One region of the Flavobacterium sp. WC2430 genome, then DNA from elsewhere that is predicted to be linked to it. Evidence: riboswitches for the same ligand, from Rfam matches in the RefSeq annotation. Region 1 holds a riboswitch; each other region holds the start of a gene.

The links. Region 1 has a riboswitch for S-adenosylmethionine ahead of AB3G36_RS02940 (hypothetical protein). Riboswitches for the same ligand answer to the same signal wherever they lie in the genome.
Region 2: it holds a riboswitch for S-adenosylmethionine, as region 1 does, so the genes downstream of both, thrA (bifunctional aspartate kinase/homoserine dehydrogenase I) here and AB3G36_RS02940 (hypothetical protein) in region 1, are expected to answer to the same signal.
Region 3: it holds a riboswitch for S-adenosylmethionine, as region 1 does, so the genes downstream of both, AB3G36_RS11775 (Na+/H+ antiporter NhaC family protein) here and AB3G36_RS02940 (hypothetical protein) in region 1, are expected to answer to the same signal.
Region 4: it holds a riboswitch for S-adenosylmethionine, as region 1 does, so the genes downstream of both, AB3G36_RS05865 (homocysteine S-methyltransferase family protein) here and AB3G36_RS02940 (hypothetical protein) in region 1, are expected to answer to the same signal.

The regions. Positions count from the first base shown of each region.
Region 1 is NZ_CP162007.1:689,915-694,132, reverse strand. It holds gene AB3G36_RS02960 (ribose-phosphate pyrophosphokinase) at 1-83, opposite strand, end outside; tRNA gene AB3G36_RS02955 (tRNA-Leu) at 372-451, shown strand; gene AB3G36_RS02950 (hypothetical protein) at 1,052-1,651, opposite strand; gene AB3G36_RS02945 (hypothetical protein) at 1,626-2,009, opposite strand; gene AB3G36_RS02940 (hypothetical protein) at 2,018-2,425, opposite strand; SAM-I-IV-variant riboswitch at 2,393-2,490, opposite strand; gene AB3G36_RS02935 (helix-turn-helix transcriptional regulator) at 2,763-3,761, shown strand; gene AB3G36_RS02930 (N-6 DNA methylase) at 3,822-4,218, shown strand, end outside.
Region 2 is NZ_CP162007.1:1,341,946-1,346,163, forward strand. It holds gene metK (methionine adenosyltransferase) at 1-1,224, opposite strand, end outside; gene AB3G36_RS05800 (hypothetical protein) at 2,029-2,235, shown strand; SAM riboswitch class I at 2,411-2,519, shown strand; gene thrA (bifunctional aspartate kinase/homoserine dehydrogenase I) at 2,600-4,218, shown strand, end outside.
Region 3 is NZ_CP162007.1:2,685,066-2,689,283, forward strand. It holds gene AB3G36_RS11755 (UDP-3-O-(3-hydroxymyristoyl)glucosamine N-acyltransferase) at 1-308, shown strand, start outside; gene AB3G36_RS11760 (nuclear transport factor 2 family protein) at 311-673, shown strand; gene sucD (succinate--CoA ligase subunit alpha) at 758-1,630, shown strand; gene AB3G36_RS11770 (hypothetical protein) at 1,719-2,141, shown strand; SAM-I-IV-variant riboswitch at 2,260-2,356, shown strand; gene AB3G36_RS11775 (Na+/H+ antiporter NhaC family protein) at 2,416-3,738, shown strand; gene fabG (3-oxoacyl-[acyl-carrier-protein] reductase) at 3,924-4,218, shown strand, end outside.
Region 4 is NZ_CP162007.1:1,356,901-1,361,118, forward strand. It holds gene cobA (uroporphyrinogen-III C-methyltransferase) at 1-480, shown strand, start outside; gene AB3G36_RS05855 (bifunctional precorrin-2 dehydrogenase/sirohydrochlorin ferrochelatase) at 467-1,048, shown strand; gene AB3G36_RS05860 (NAD(P)/FAD-dependent oxidoreductase) at 1,234-2,286, shown strand; SAM riboswitch class I at 2,379-2,498, shown strand; gene AB3G36_RS05865 (homocysteine S-methyltransferase family protein) at 2,772-3,773, shown strand; gene metH (methionine synthase) at 4,109-4,218, shown strand, end outside.

The DNA of each region.
Region 1 (4,218 bases):
CCGTATTCTGCAGAAATTTTTTCAGCAAGATAGACACTTTGTGAACAAGCAAAAATTTTAGCTTCTGGTTCTAGGTGTGACATTTAATTTGTTGTTTTTATTCCGCTACGCTCCATACTGTTCGGCTTAGTCAATTGTCTAAGCCAGATGTTTGTATGCGCCTCGGGTGTAGTTAGTTGTGTGTTGCGTTTTTAACGAGGTGCAAATTTATAAAATTTATTCAACTCTGAAAGGAAAAAATTAAGTATTTTTAGTAGAATTTTTAATATTATTTTTTACATTTGCACCGTGTTAAAGGAATCGATGGTTGATTTATTACAATCTCCTCTTTTATTGCGTTGAAATAACTGTTGTTATTTCATGTCTGCTAAGCCCGGATGGCGGAATTGGTAGACGCGCTGGTCTCAAACACCTGTGGGAAACCGTGCCGGTTCGACTCCGGCTCCGGGTACTTAAAAAGTCTGTAATTGCTTGTTTATCAAGTGTTACAGGCTTTTTTTTATGGCATTTGTCCGGCCATTGCCCGACAAAAGAGAAAACACGCAAAATAAACTCATTTTTCAATGTTTAAATTTCTTATATATTATAGTTGCTGTGTTTTAAATTTTAGAATAAATTGAAAGTATAGATACAAACACCTATTCATGTCTTTTTCCTGTTAAGATAGTTTTCATCTCCTTCAACTTATATGACATTTTTCAATTATACAAAGTAAGTAGTCAGTTATAATATTACTTTGATAAAGAAGTGACAGTTTGTAATTGTGCAAACAACCTAGACAGGATTGCCGTTCAGCCCTAAAAAACGGAATAAAACTGACCTAGCAAAGGGGTTTTTACTATACAGGAACAAAGAGCTGATATAGGGTACAAAATTCCTCTACCAGCGAAGAACATAAAATTTCAAAACAAATCAAAGAAAAACATTATTCACCTAGGGGGGTGGCTGTTTTTAAAGTCGTTTTCCTTTTCAACTACCAACCCCCTACTTTATATACAGTCCTTAATCCCTCTATTTTTGCGAAAAATAAACGATATAGGTATTCATAATCTTATCTTCTAATTTTCTGTGACTCTTCAAAAGGCAAGTAGTTAGGCTCAAACATGAGTGCAATATATTTTATACTAAGCATAAATGCAATTACCATAATTACAATATAAATGTATGTGAAAACTAGATACTTATCTTTTTCTGATTTATACCTTCTTATCCATTCAAGAAGCAAAATCACAAAAAATAGCGCTGAAAAAACATAGACAATGGTGTCGGATATATTATGTGAATAGCCATAACCATATGATTCTATTTTGTGAACATACTGAAATAGGAAAAAAGATAGACAGGCTGGAATTACAAATTCAATGCCCCCTGTCAGTATTTGAAGATTAGTTAATTTATAGATATTTAAATTTTGAATTTTTTTATTTAGATATGAGGAAATTTTCAAACTTGGAAATATTGGCAATATTGCCAATATAACAATTGGTAATTCATCTCCAAATAATTCATATATTTCTAAATAGAAGATATTTTTAGGAATAAATAAAAGCCAAAGAACTATAGCATAGGACAGTAAAAACAACAAAATTCTCATAATTATAATATTACAGTTAAATAATTCTCTCTTAAATCCTTGGGTCAATTCCTTCATCTACTTCCAACATAATTGTTTCATCTGTAAACACGATTACAGTTCTGTTTTGTTGCATCTGATTAAGCAAATGAGAACCAAGTTTTATTATTTCATTTTTAAACACCTCAACATCCAAAGGGAATCTGGGATAGTTTATAAATTCTAACTTTAAATGCTTCTCTTCCTGACCACCTAAAACAATAATACATTCGGTGATTGAAGCACTTAAATAAATACTTGCTTCATCAATTCTATGCCTTTGATACTCCTGAAGGGTCTGAATCAAAAAACTTTTCTTGTAAAGCTCTTTGCTATAGCCTATTTCTAGTCCAAGGGTAATGACAGCTGTAAAAGTTTTTATCGCTTTTGTTTTCATTATATTTTTTAGGAATGTTTAAATATCTCTATAGTATCTAATCGCAGTCTTTGAACCATTGCAACTGCTTTAGTAGAATAAGCTCCTGTAAAAGAATACGTGATAATAGCATATTTTTGATTTTTACCTAGTTGTGTATAATAGATATCAGGGTAAAACTCATAATCCCTTCCATTGGGTTTTTGAAATTTTAAAAACGTTGTAATACCAGCGATACTTTGGTCGTACAACTCCTTCTCGTCATATACATAGTTGACTTCGTGGAGCTCGTCAAAATCGACACTATAAAACTGGAAATCGAGGTCTAAATAAATCTTAAACAGATTTTTTTCAGCCTTTTCTGTTTTTAAAGCAGTATTTAATTTGGAAATAAACCGAGGTGTTTTAAACATAATTTTTCCTTTGTTTAGGCTCATTGTTTCAGCACCTTCGCGTGTGGTCGCAGGTTGCTACTACTTAAGTTTAGTTCGTAATGATATTCAAATATATAAATTAAAAATAAATCCAGACCTTAAAACCCCATAAAACATATAAATTAAGCGAATCCTTATCTTAACAATCATTTAGAATATCACTAAAACTGGGTATAGTAAATTCCTACAAAATATCGTTTCTTTACTCAAATGCAATCAAAACAAATTAAAGAGCATGGAATTAATCTAAAATAAGGCAATCCTTTACGGCTTTCCTCATTCTAATTCCTATGCTTTGTTGTATTATTGTGTTATATAAAATTCAGAACTAAATTCTTACATGTCTACAAATAAACATGCTATTATCCGATACCAAACTTTAGATAAGTGCTTCCGTAATACTGGAAGAAAATACGCTATTGAAGATCTTATCGAAGAATGTAATAAAGCAATTTATGAGTATTCCGGAAATGAAGAAGGGATTAAAAAAAGACAACTCTATGATGATCTAAGATTCATGGAAAGTGAACAAGGTTGGAATGTTGAACTCACAAAAGACAAAGAAGGGAGAAGAGTTTTCTATAGGTATCAAAACCCTTCTTTTTCGATTTCAAACCAACCCTTGAATGAAACAGAAGCAAATCAATTAAGGGAAGCATTGTTAACATTAGACCGCTTCAAAGGATTACCACAATACAATTGGATCAATGAGCTAAATACAAGATTAGAATCTACATTTAACTTGAAACAACAAAAGGAGATTATTATCAGTTTTGAACAAAATGAATACTTGAAGGGATTGGAATACATTCCGGAACTTTATAATGCAATTCTTTATAAAAAGGTTTTAAATATTGAATATAAGAATTTCAAAACAGATACTGCTACTACCCTTTCCCTACATCCCTATTATTTAAAGCAATATAATATGCGTTGGTTTTTATTTGGGAAGTCCAATGATTATGAAACTATAACAAATTTAGCTTTAGACAGAATAGAAAGTATACAAGAAACTTCTCAGGAATATATAGAGACTGAAATCGACTTTAATGAATATTTCGAAGATGTTGTGGGAGTTACTGTATCAAATGATGAAGTCCAAGAGATCGTAATTGAAGCTAACCAGTCTCTGGTCCCTTACTTAAAAACCAAACCTATTCACGGCTCACAGAAAATTAAAGAACAAGATGGTAAGTATTTCATTCACTTAAACCTAATACCAAACTATGAGTTGGAAACATTGATTTTGTCTTTTGGAGAAAAAATCAGACTAATTAAACCACAATTTTTAGTTGAAAAACTAGAAGATAGAATCGATAAAATGAAAAATAATTATTAATGCACGTGTAATGCACTAATGCAATTTACATTTGCAAAGTAATTAGTTAAATAAAAGTTTATGTCTGAGAGTAAAAATAGTTGGAATAGTGATTTTTGGAATTTATTAAATAAACTCCGGGGTAAAATTGAGGTCGATAGTCTAAAAAACTATATTTTAACATTGGTGTTTTTAAGACACATTAGTGATAATAAAAACACTAATACAGGTTTGAATATAACGATTCCCGCCGATTGTGATTTTCAATCTATTTTAAAATTATGTTATGAAGAAAGAACTTCAATTGGTAATGAAATAAATAAGCGATTAAATTCTATTGCTAGGGAGAACCCTATTTTCGATGGTGTAATAAATTTCATTGATTTTAATAGCGCCTCCGTTTTAGGAAAAGACCATGATTCAGATATTATTCTGGGTAATATTATTCTTTTAATTGAAGATTATTCTAACAGACATG
Region 2 (4,218 bases), 650 kb from region 1:
GTCAACAAAGTCTAATTTTTCCCATGTGAACAACTCAACTTCAACAGTTTTTGTTAATCCTCCTGGAGCAGAAAAAGTTTTCGTTACCGTTTCAGGTGTACGTCCCATATGTCCGTAAGCAGCTGTTTCACTGTAGATAGGGTTTCTTAATTTTAAGCGTTGTTCAATAAAGTAAGGACGCATATCAAAGATTGCTTCTACTTTTTTAGCAATTTCACCGTCAGTCAAGTTCAATTTTGATGTTCCGTAGGTCTCAATAAAGATTCCCATAGGTTTAGCAACACCAATAGCGTACGATACTTGTACTAAAATTTCACTAGCAATACCAGCAGCAACCAAGTTTTTAGCGATATGTCGAGTTGCATAAGCAGCACTTCTGTCTACTTTACTAGGGTCTTTACCTGAGAATGCACCTCCACCATGAGCACCTTTTCCACCGTAAGTATCCACAATGATTTTTCTACCAGTCAAACCAGTATCTCCATGAGGTCCACCTATTACAAATTTACCTGTTGGGTTAATGTGGTAGTGAATCGCATCGTTAAATAAATGAGCGCTTTTTGGGTTTTTTGCAATGATTCTAGGAATCAAGATTTCCACAATATCTTTCTTGATTTTAGCAAGCATAATCGCTTCTTCGTCAAAATCATCATGTTGAGTTGATATAACAATCGCGTCAATACGAGTTGGGATGTTATCATCACTATATTCAAGTGTTACTTGAGATTTAGCGTCAGGACGTAAATAAGTGATTGCTGTATTTTCACGTCTTAATAGGGCTAATTCTTGTAATAATTTATGAGATAAATCAAGTGCCAATGGCATATAATTCTCTGTTTCGTTTGTAGCGTAACCAAACATCATTCCTTGATCACCCGCTCCTTGTTCTTCTGGATTAGAACGGTCAACACCTTGATTAATATCTGCTGATTGTTCGTGAATTGCCGAAAGAATACCACAAGAATTGGCTTCAAACATATATTCGCTTTTGGTGTAACCGATCTTTCTGATTACTTCACGAGCAATGTTTTGTACATCTAAATAGGTATTTGATTTTACCTCACCTGCTAAAATTACTTGACCTGTAGTCACTAAAGTTTCACAAGCTACTTTTGAATCAGCGTCAAATGCTAAAAAGTTATCAATTAATGCGTCTGAAATTTGATCTGCAATTTTGTCTGGATGTCCTTCGCTCACAGATTCTGACGTAAATAAATAAGCCATAATAATTTTTATTTTAAAATTAAGCGAGGAAAAATAATTGCAAATATCGAGCTAAAGGAGAGTTTCTGCTTTAGCATTTTTTCTACTGAAAAATTTTCAGTATTCATAATGAATTCGTTTCATTATGAAGAGGTTGCAATCAGTTCAAATTTTTCCTCTTGTATTTGGGTGCAAATGTATGAAACCATTTTGAATTGCAAATTAAACTTAACTATTTTTTAAATTAAAAATCAAATTAAATAGTACAACTGGTTTGAGGTAGTGATTTTTAAAAAAGTAACAGGAGTGCCAGTTTAAAACGGAAAAGTAATTGATTTCATAACATTATCACTGTTATTTGTTAATAGTATCTCTGTTTTTCATTTTAAAGATGAAAATATCGTTAAATAGTTGTGAATTATTTGGAAGATACAGAATTAAATAAGATATTTGTTTCAGTAAAAAATATCAAAGATGAATTTTAATATTTGTAAACAATTTGTAGTCCTATCGAAGAAATTCGGGAGCTAGTTATTGCTTTAAATTATATATAATATAGCAAAAGCCTCCCAAGACAATTGGGAGGCTTTTTTAATTTATACAAATAGTACGATTCATAAAAATAAATAAATGAAAATATTTTCAAATAAAAAGATTCAGATAGTTGTCGCAATGTTTTGCGATAAGGTCTGTTGATTCCAAAAGTATAAGTTTTATATAACTTGAATCCTTTTGGTATTTTGTCCAAAAGGATTTTTTTTATTCTGGTATCTAAATTTTTTTAAAATAATAAAGAGAAAACAAACTAACTTAAATATAATTATCATGAATACAACTAACAAATTTTCAAGAACATTGGGGTTTCTAAGGAATTTAAGAGGCAAAAAAAATACGGACAACGGACTAGTTGTTGATGAATTAGTGAATCCAAGATTGGGAATGGAAATACCAGACTCAAAAAAATCTAAAAAAGCAGTTAATTCATTACAACTTTTAATGTATTCAAAAGAAAATGATACACTTTTCATTTAATTGGAAGTTGTTCAACATCCCTTTTGTACGCGAGTAATTTCTGAATAGTTATATTCAGCGATGCCTTGCGTTTTTTTGTTAAATATATTTTTAGCTAAAAATCAGAATGTTTAAAATTTGTTTGTTTAAAAAATTAGTAGTTAATTTGCATCATTAAGTTCACAAACGTATTGAAATGTTATAAAGAAAGGACGAGGGATTAGACCCGATGAAGCCTTAGCAACCCTTTGAGAAATCGAAGAAGGTGCTGCATTCTACCACTCCCAAAAGTGGAAAGATAACAACAAGAAATTCTCTAGTAATTCCCTAGTTTTTTCTTTCTAATATTTCCAAATACAAATCAAAATCAATAAAAGATTTGACATTGGAAAATAAACCAACACATATTACCTTACAAAATTTCACCACCCATAATGGTGCATTATACGCTAGCCTCAACTTAAGTTATCAAATTTTTGGTGCTCCGCTGCATACGGCTCCCATTATTTTAATAAACCATGCCTTGACCGGAAATTCACAAGTTATTGGAGAATCAGGTTGGTGGAATGATATCGTGGGTGTCGATAAAACTATTGATACTAGAAAATATACGATCGTCTCTTTTGATGTACCAGGTAATGGCTTCAATTCGGCTACCATAGAGAATTACAGAGATTTTATCGCCAGAGATATTGCTAGGATTTTCATCGAAGGACTTCGGTTTTTGAAAATTGATAGTTTATTTGCTCTCATTGGCGGTTCTGTGGGTGGTGGAATTGCTTGGGAAATTTTAGCTTTGGAACCTAAATTGGCACAAAACTTTATTCCTATTGCTACTGATTGGAAAGCGACAGACTGGTTGATTGCTAATTGTTATTTGCAAGAGCAAATCCTTAATAATTCTAAAAAACCAATTGAAGACGCGCGTATTCACGCCATGTTGTGCTACCGAACACCTGAATCTTTCAAAGAAAAATTTAATAGGGATATCAATGTGCAACTCGAAACATTTCAAGTAGAAAGTTGGTTGAATTACCACGGAGAAAAACTAGAAAAAAGGTTTCAACTATCTGCTTATAAAATGATGAATCAATTGTTGAAAACAATTGATATTACTCGGAATCATGAGTCTTTAGAATCGATTATTTCAAAAGTGGATGCCAATATATACATTGTAGGAATCAATTCGGATTTGTTTTTTACAGCAAAAGAAAATCGAGAAACCTACAATGAAATTAAAAAATTTAAAAATAATGTATTCTATAGTGAGATTGACTCACAACACGGGCACGATGCCTTCTTGATGGAATACGAACAATTAGACAATTTATTAGAAGTTGTTTTTAAAAATAAAAAGCAGATGAAAATAGTAAAATTTGGTGGAAAATCTTTGGCTAACGGCGAAGGAATCAATACAGTTTTGGATATTATTGAAAGTAAAGTAAAGCAAGAAGAAAAAATTGCTGTTGTAGTTTCGGCACGTGGCAAAGCAACAGATGAGCTTGATGATATTTTAACCATCGCTGCCAAAAACGGAAACTATAAGCCTTTACTAGAAAGTTTTAAAACCTATCAAAAAGACGGTTTTGACGCAGTAGATTTCTCGGCTGAATATGATAAACTAGACAAACTATTTGAAGGGGTAAGTTTAATTGGCGATTATAGCCCTAAAATCAAAGACCAAGTTTTAGCGCAAGGTGAGGTGCTTTCGGCAAAATTATTGGTATTTTTATTGAATCAAAAAAACATTCCTGCAAAGCTGGCTGATACAAGAGAGTTGATTGTAACTGACTCAAATTTTGGTGATGCACAACCATTAGACGCTCTTTCTAAAAAGAATATTATCCAAGTTTTTAAAGAAAATAAAGATTTCGTTCTAGTACTTACTGGTTTTATTGGTTCTAATGGGAAACAAGAAACAACCACTTTGGGTAGAAACGGAAGTAATTATACTGCTTCATTAATTGCTAATTATATTAATGCCGAGGAATTACAAAATTTCAC
Region 3 (4,218 bases), 1.9 Mb from region 1:
CAAAAATTGACAATCAAGTACATGTAGGTCATGATACCGTGATTGGAAAAAAATGTCTTATCGCTTCACAAACTGGAATTGCAGGATGTGTAATTATTAAAGATGAAGTTACGATTTGGGGACAAGTAGGAACCACTAGTGGCATCACAATTGGAGAAAAAGCAGTAATTTTAGGGCAAACTGGAGTGACTAAATCGGTAGAAGGGGGCAAAACTTATTTCGGTACACCAATTGAAGAATCTAGAGAGAAGTTGAAACAACTGGCCAATATTAAAAGAATACCTGAGATACTCAATAAATTGAAATAATTATGTCGGCAAAAGAAATTATTCAAAAGTTTTACAAATCAGATGCACTAATTGATAGTGACATTTTAAAAGATTATTTGCATTCTGATATCATTGTAGATTGGAATAGTAGTAAAGGATTTATCCAGTTGGATTATGATTCTTTATTGAGTCTCTCTAATGATTTGAGTAAAGCGTATGTTCGTTCGAAAGTAAGAATAAGTCATATCGTTTCAGAAAATGATATGGTTACGGTTCGTTATTCTCATTTTGTAAAAACAATAGAGAACCCTAGAGAAGAAATGTTATTGGCCCATTTTATTGCAATTTGGCAAATAAAAGACAATAAATTATATAGAGGTTATCAAATGAGTCAATTATCCTAATTTATTTGATAATAAAGGGCTAAAAATAATTTTCAAAACCTTACTTTTGCATCACAATTTTAAAAATCACATAAAATATATATCATGAGTGTTTTAGTTAATAAAGATTCCAAAATAATTGTTCAAGGATTTACAGGAAGCGAAGGAACTTTCCATGCTTCTCAAATGATTGAGTACGGTACAAACGTAGTTGGTGGTGTTACTCCAGGTAAAGGAGGATCAACTCATCTAGACAGACCTGTTTTCAATACTGTAAAAGATGCAGTTGAACAAGCTGGTGCTGACACAACAATCATTTTTGTACCACCTGCTTTTGCTGCGGACGCAATTATGGAAGCTGCTGATGCTGGAATAAAAGTAATTATCGCTATTACAGAGGGAATTCCTGTAGCTGATATGATCAAAGCAAATGCTTACGTAAAAGAAAGAAATGCTAGGTTAATAGGTCCTAACTGTCCTGGTATCATTACTCCTGGTGAAGCTAAAGTTGGTATTATGCCAGGTTTTGTATTTAAAAAAGGAACTGTAGGTATTGTTTCTAAATCAGGAACATTAACATATGAAGCGGCTGACCAAGTTGTAAAACAAGGATTAGGAATTACGACTGCAATTGGTATTGGTGGAGACCCAATCATTGGAACTACTACTAAAGAAGCAGTTGAATTATTGATGAATGACCCAGAAACAGAATGTATCGTTATGATAGGTGAGATAGGTGGTCAATTAGAAGCCGATGCTGCTCATTGGATTAAGGCTGATGGTAACCGTAAACCAGTTGTAGGATTTATTGCGGGAGTTACTGCTCCAGCGGGTCGTACAATGGGTCATGCAGGTGCTATTGTTGGTGGATCAGATGATACTGCTGAAGCTAAAAAACAAATCATGAGAGAATGTGGAATTCACGTTGTAGATTCTCCAGCTGAAATTGGAAAAAAAGTAAAAGAAGTTATCGGATAATTGAAAAATTAGTGGTGATTTCAAGTCATTATAAAAATGCCTCACTTTTTTTGTGAGGCATTTTATTTAATATTAATACAAAAGAAAGATGTACAAAGAATTAAAAAAGTTTAAGGTAAGCGATAGCTTCACTTTTACAGCAGACGATAGCTTAGAGCAAGTATGTAACGCTTCTGAAGGAAGTGGTGTATTTTTGGTTTATGCAGTTGCAGATGAAAAAGAGTTAATCATGGTGGGTTCTACAGGAACTGTTCAAAACGATGGGTCTTTGAAAATCAAAAATGGTGGTTTGAAAGAAAAGATTGTTGAAGGACACCAGTTTGCAAAAACAGGAAGAAAATATTCTTGGCCAACACAAATGGTAAAAGAGGATATTAGCACTTTGGAAGTGGTTTGGTACGAAACTTTCAACGAGAAATCTAAAGGGATTCCAACATCTGTAGAAGGACAAGTTTTACAAAACTTCTTAGATGAAAATGGAAGATTACCAAAATGGAATGTGGCTTTCTAGTCAGTTACAAAATTATAATTTAATTATAAAAAGCTTTACTTCGGTAAGGCTTTTTTGGTTTTAAATTATAAAATCTACTTTACTATTGCTTTTTATATAAAATAATATTTACTTTTGCAGCCGTTATCACGAATCTCATAATGAGATAGCAACCTGCAACAACGAGCAAGGTGCTAAAACGATAAGCCAAATCCTTTGGAAAAAATGTTGTTTTACATTCCCATTTTTTTTGCTTTAGTTTTCGTCATAATACTATCATTTTTAAAACTGATTTATGACTCATTTATTGAAAAAAAGGGGAAGTGCTTACGCTTTAATTCCTTTATTGATTTTTATTTTTACTTTTTTAGGAGCTGGAATTTGGCTTGATGACTTTTATGCTTTACCTGCTCCAATAGCGGTTTTAATTGGAATTATTGCTGCTTTTTTACTGTTTAAAGGTTCAGCTGATGAAAAAGTAACCACCTTGATTGCAGGTTGCGGAGAGAGTAAAATTATGACTATGTGTTTGATTTATCTATTAGCAGGTGCTTTTGCAGTGGTTAGTAAAGCAATGGGAGGTGTTGATGCCGTGGTAAGTCTTGGAATTAATACTGTAGATGTGGCTTACTTTCCGTTGGGGATCTTTTTGATAGCCGCTTTTTTATCAACAGCTACAGGAACTTCTGTAGGTGCAATTGTGGCAATTGGGCCAATTGCAGTTGATTTGGCTAATTCTAGTGGCGCTTCATTGCCTTTGATTGCTGGTGCTTTATTAGGAGGTTCCATGTTAGGTGATAATTTATCTATGATTTCCGATACGACAATTGCTGCGACACAATCCTTAGGTTGTGAATTGAAAGATAAATTTAAAATCAATTTATTCATTGCTTTTCCTGCTGCTATTATAACAATCGCAGTATTCTTTTATTTGGGATTGAATTCTGATATTACTGCAGTAGCTATTCCTAAAACAAGTTTTGAATGGATTGCAATTGTACCTTATATTTTAGTAATTGTACTTGCATTGGTTGGTGTTGATGTATTTTCTACCTTGATTATTGGAACTATATTGGCTGGATTAATTGGGTATTTTGGAAATCATTTTACGTTAATGGAATTTGCGCGAAAAATTTATGAAGGATTCACCAGTATGACCGAAATCTTTTTGCTATCGATGCTGACTGGAGGTTTAGCCGCTATGGTGGATAAGGCTGGAGGTATTGATTTTTTATTGTACCAAATAAAAAAACGCATTAAGAGTAAAAAATCAGCCCAAGCGGGGATTGGGGCTTTAGTGGGTTTTACCAATGTAGCTATTGCTAATAATACGGTTTCAATTGTGATTACTGGAGGAATTGCCAAGGAAATTAACGACGAATACAATTTAAGTTCTAAAAAAACAGCCGCTATTCTTGATATTTTTTCCTGTGTTATTCAAGGAATTTTGCCTTATGGTGCGCAAGTACTTTTGATTTTAAGTTTTGCTAATGGGAAACTTGATTTTATGGATTTGCTTGGGAATGCGTGGTATCATCTATTTTTATTTATTTTTACTTTGGTAGCGATTTATAGTTCATTTTGGGATAAATTAGTAAAACGATTTTTAGATATTTAAAATCGGTTCGATTTATAATGTTATTGAATTTGAAATTTTTTTTAAAAAAGGAATTATTCTATATTTGACGACTCTAAGATAGCCCTGATAGTAGTGGAAATCCTTTTATGTTTTTCTTTAAAACATAAAAGATTGAAGCGAATAGCGGGAATAGCTTCAAATAAAAATTAAACTAATTTTCGAATATGAAATTACTAGAAGGAAAAGTGGCCATTATAACAGGCGCAAGTCGTGGAATTGGAAAAGGAATTGCAGAGGTTTTTGCAAAACACGGTGCAAATGTTGCGTTTACTTACAGTTCATCTGTAGAATCGGCTTTAGCATTAGAAAATGAATTGAATGCTTTGGGAATAAAAGCGAAAGGATACCAATCAAATGCCGCTGATTTTAATGAAGCGCAAACTATGGTTGAAGCTGTAATTGCTGAATTTGGTACTGTTGATATTTTAATCAATAACGCTGGAATTACAAAGGATAATT
Region 4 (4,218 bases), 670 kb from region 1:
GAGTATGTAGAAAGCTTTGGAATTCCTACATTTGTTGTTCCTGGAATTTCATCGGCTATCGCAGTTCCAGCATATCAAGGTATTTCGTTGACAAAAAGAGGAGTTTCGGAGAGTTTTTGGGTAATAACAGGAACGACCTCGGCTCAACAATTATCAACTGATGTGGCCTTGGCAGCTCAATCTTCAGCTACTGTAGTAGTACTGATGGGAATGAGCAAATTAGAAGAAATTGTTGCTATTTTCCAAAAAGAATCCAAAGGTGAAACACCTGTAGCGATCATTCAAAACGGTACGACTCCAGAGGAAAAAATAGGAATTGGAACAATAAACACGATTCAAAAAATTGTTGTTGAACAAAAATTAAGTTCTCCAGCCATTATTGTAATAGGTGCGGTAGTAGGTGATAGTAAGAAAAGGAAAGGGTTTTACAAAGAGTTAAAATCCAATCATAACAAACTATTAGTTTATGGAAAGGAATGAATTATATCCCGTATTTTTAAAACTACACAATCTTAGTGTCTTGATTGTTGGTGGAGGAAATGTAGGACTAGAGAAGTTGAGTTTTTTGTTAAAATCAAGTCCAAATGCTAATGTTGAGGTGGTAGCACCACGATTTTTACCTGAATTGGTAACATTGGCAGATAAGCACGAAACGGTTACATTGACCGATAGGAAGTTCAAGAAAAAAATGCTCAAAAAACGGCATATGGTTATTGCTTGTACGGATGATCTTGAAGTGAATAGAAGGATTTACAATTTGTCTAGAGAAAGATATCTCATTTGTAATATTGCCGATACGCCTGATTTATGTGATTATTATTTGGGAGGAATAGTGACCAAAGGGAATGTGAAAATTGCTATTTCAACCAATGGAAAATCACCAACAACAGCCAAAAGATTACGAGAATTTTTTGAAGAGGTTATTCCAGAAGACATCAATAAAATGGTCGAAAATCTAAACGAATATCGCAAAACCTTAAAAGGAGATTTCGAAGAGAAAGTTCAGAAGATGAATGAAATTACAGAATCGTTAAAGAATAAAGAATAGAACCGAGATAATAGGGTCAAGATTAAAGAACAAAGAATCCGAATGATATTTATCATTTATTTTTGAGATATTCATTCGTTCCTTTGTGAAAAGAATAATAAGTAAGAACAAGTATAACAAAAAAAACTCTACCCAGTCTCCCCCTCCTTGGGAGGGGGCTAGGGGGAGGAATAAAAGTATTGAACATGATTGAAACAGATATCCTTATAATAGGAGCCGGTCCAACTGGTTTATTTGCCGTTTTTGAAGCAGGATTATTAAAATTAAAATGCCATATATTAGATGCTTTACCACAACCAGGTGGTCAATTATCCGAATTATATCCTAAAAAACCTATTTACGATATTCCAGGATTTCCTGATGTATTAGCAGGAGATTTAGTAGATAATCTAATGGAACAAATTAAGCAATTCGAACCTGGGTTTACACTAGGAGAACGTGCTGAAACAATTGAAAAACAAGAAGACGGAAGTTTTATTGTAACTTCAAATGAAGGAACTGAGTTTCATGCAAAAGTAATTGCAATTGCAGGTGGTTTAGGAAGTTTCGAACCTAGAAAGCCGCTTATTGATGGAATTGATTTCTATGAAAATAAAGGAATTAAATACTTCATCAAAGATCCGGAAGAGTTTAGAAATAAAAGAGTAGTAATTGCTGGCGGAGGAGATTCAGCGCTTGACTGGAGTATTTTCCTTACGGATGTAGCTTCAGAGGTGACATTGATTCACCGTCGTAACGAATTTCGTGGTGCATTAGATTCTGTTGAAAAAGTACAAGAATTAAAAGATGTCGGAAAAATTCGTATGATTACCCCTGCTGAGGTCGTAGGAATTAACGGAGCAGAACATATTGAATCAATTGACATTGATGAAAATGGAGCACATCGTAAAATTGAAACAGATTTCTTTATTCCTCTTTTTGGTCTTACACCAAAATTAGGTCCTATAGGACATTGGGGATTAGAAATTGAAAAAAATGCAATCAAAGTAAACAATGCTTTAGATTATCAAACTAATATTCCGGGTATTTTTGCCATTGGAGATGTGAATACCTATCCAGGTAAATTAAAATTAATTCTTTGTGGTTTCCATGAAGCAACATTAATGTGCCAGGCAGCGTACCAAATTATCAATCCAGGGAAACGATATGTGTTGAAATATACTACAGTTTCTGGTGTTGATGGTTTTGACGGAACTCGTAAAGAAGCGCCAAAAGCAGTGGTAAAAGCTATAGTATAACAATTTATCACATTCAAGTTAAAAAATATAGCGCTAATACTTGCAAGTATTAGCGCTATGTCTTTACTTTGCACTGTTCCTATATTTATTGAAAGTTATCACGAAAGGCGGAGGGAAAGACCCGATGAAACCTTAGCAACCCTTTATCTTTAAAGAAGGTGCTACATTCTACTTCATGCTGAACTTGTTTCAGCATCCAAGATAGATAACACAAGAATACTTTTACAGTATTTCTCAAACCTTTTCTTGACAACATATCGATATTTTTTTAGAGCGAATGATTGGTGCTTTTTTACCATCATCCTTCCTGCTTTCCGTTTCAATCTTTTTATCCTGAATTTAGTTCAGGATCCTGAACTAAATTCAGGATAAAAAGGATTTTCACTGCAATCAGGGCTAAAAAGAAACAATAGTGAACTTTTGTAATTAATAATCAAAAGTATAAATCACAACAAATCATTGTGGTTTACAAGAAATAAAAAGTTATGTCAAGTATTCAAGAAGCCATTAAAAAAAACATACTCATCCTCGATGGAGCTATGGGAACCATGTTGCAGCGCTACAATTTTTCCGAAGAAGATTTTCGTGGAGAGCGTTTTAAAGATTTTCCACATTCTCTAAAAGGGAACAACGATTTACTATCACTCACACAACCACAAGCCATAAAAGCGGTGCATGCTGCTTATTTTGAAGCTGGAGCTGATATTGTTGAAACCAATACCTTCTCTGGAACGACTATCGGAATGGCCGATTACCATCTAGAAGATATTGTATATGAATTAAACTATGAATCGGCAAAATTAGCCCGTGAAGTAGCCGATGAATTTACAGCCAAAAATCCAGACAAACCTCGTTTTGTAGCCGGTTCAATAGGACCAACAAACAGAACGGCAAGTATGTCACCAGATGTAAACGATCCAGGATATAGAGCTGTAACTTTTGATGATTTGCGCATTGCCTACAAGCAACAAGTAGAAGCTTTAATCGACGGAGGAAGTGATTTATTGTTGGTAGAAACTATTTTCGACACCTTAAATGCCAAAGCGGCGCTTTTTGCCATCGAAGAAGTAAAAGACGAACGCAATATTGATATTCCAATCATGGTTTCAGGAACAATTACTGATGCTTCGGGAAGAACACTTTCTGGGCAAACAGTAGAAGCTTTCTTAGTTTCGGTTTCGCATATTCCATTATTGAGTGTAGGATTCAATTGTGCCCTTGGTGCCGATTTGTTGAAACCATACTTGCAGACTTTATCACAAAATACTTCTTTCAATGTATCAGCGCATCCTAATGCAGGATTGCCAAATGCTTTTGGAGAATACGATGAAACGCCACAAGAGATGCAAGCGCAAATTAAAACCTATTTAGACGATAATTTAGTAAACATCATAGGCGGTTGTTGCGGAACAACACCAGAACATATCAGATTGATTGCTGATATAGCTAAAGATTATAAACCAAGAGTTTCGACGGCAACAATGTAAACGGGGATAACTGCTACATTATAAGTAAATAGCTTTTCCTGCAAGGTTTTTTTTAACCTTGTAGGTATAAATTGAGAAAGTGAATCGATAAATAAACCTACAAGGTTAAAAAAAACCTTGCAGGATTGTAGGACGAGAGAATTCGTTCCTCGAAATGACAATTGAAGTATAATGCCCGCGTGAGGGATAGCAGTGAAAAGCCCACAGCCTGACGAAGGAAGAGCGAGGACTTGTAACGAATAGCCCGACCCTTGGGGTCACGCCCAAAATAATAAGAAATAAAAAGTTAAACCTACATGGTTTTAGAAACCTTGCAGGACAAATAAAAATAAAAAATGGCACAAGAAACTAGAAAAAACCTTGTATTATCGGGATTAGAGCCTTTAATCATTACGCCTGATAGCGTATTTGTGAATATTGGAGAACGTACCAATGTAACAGGTTC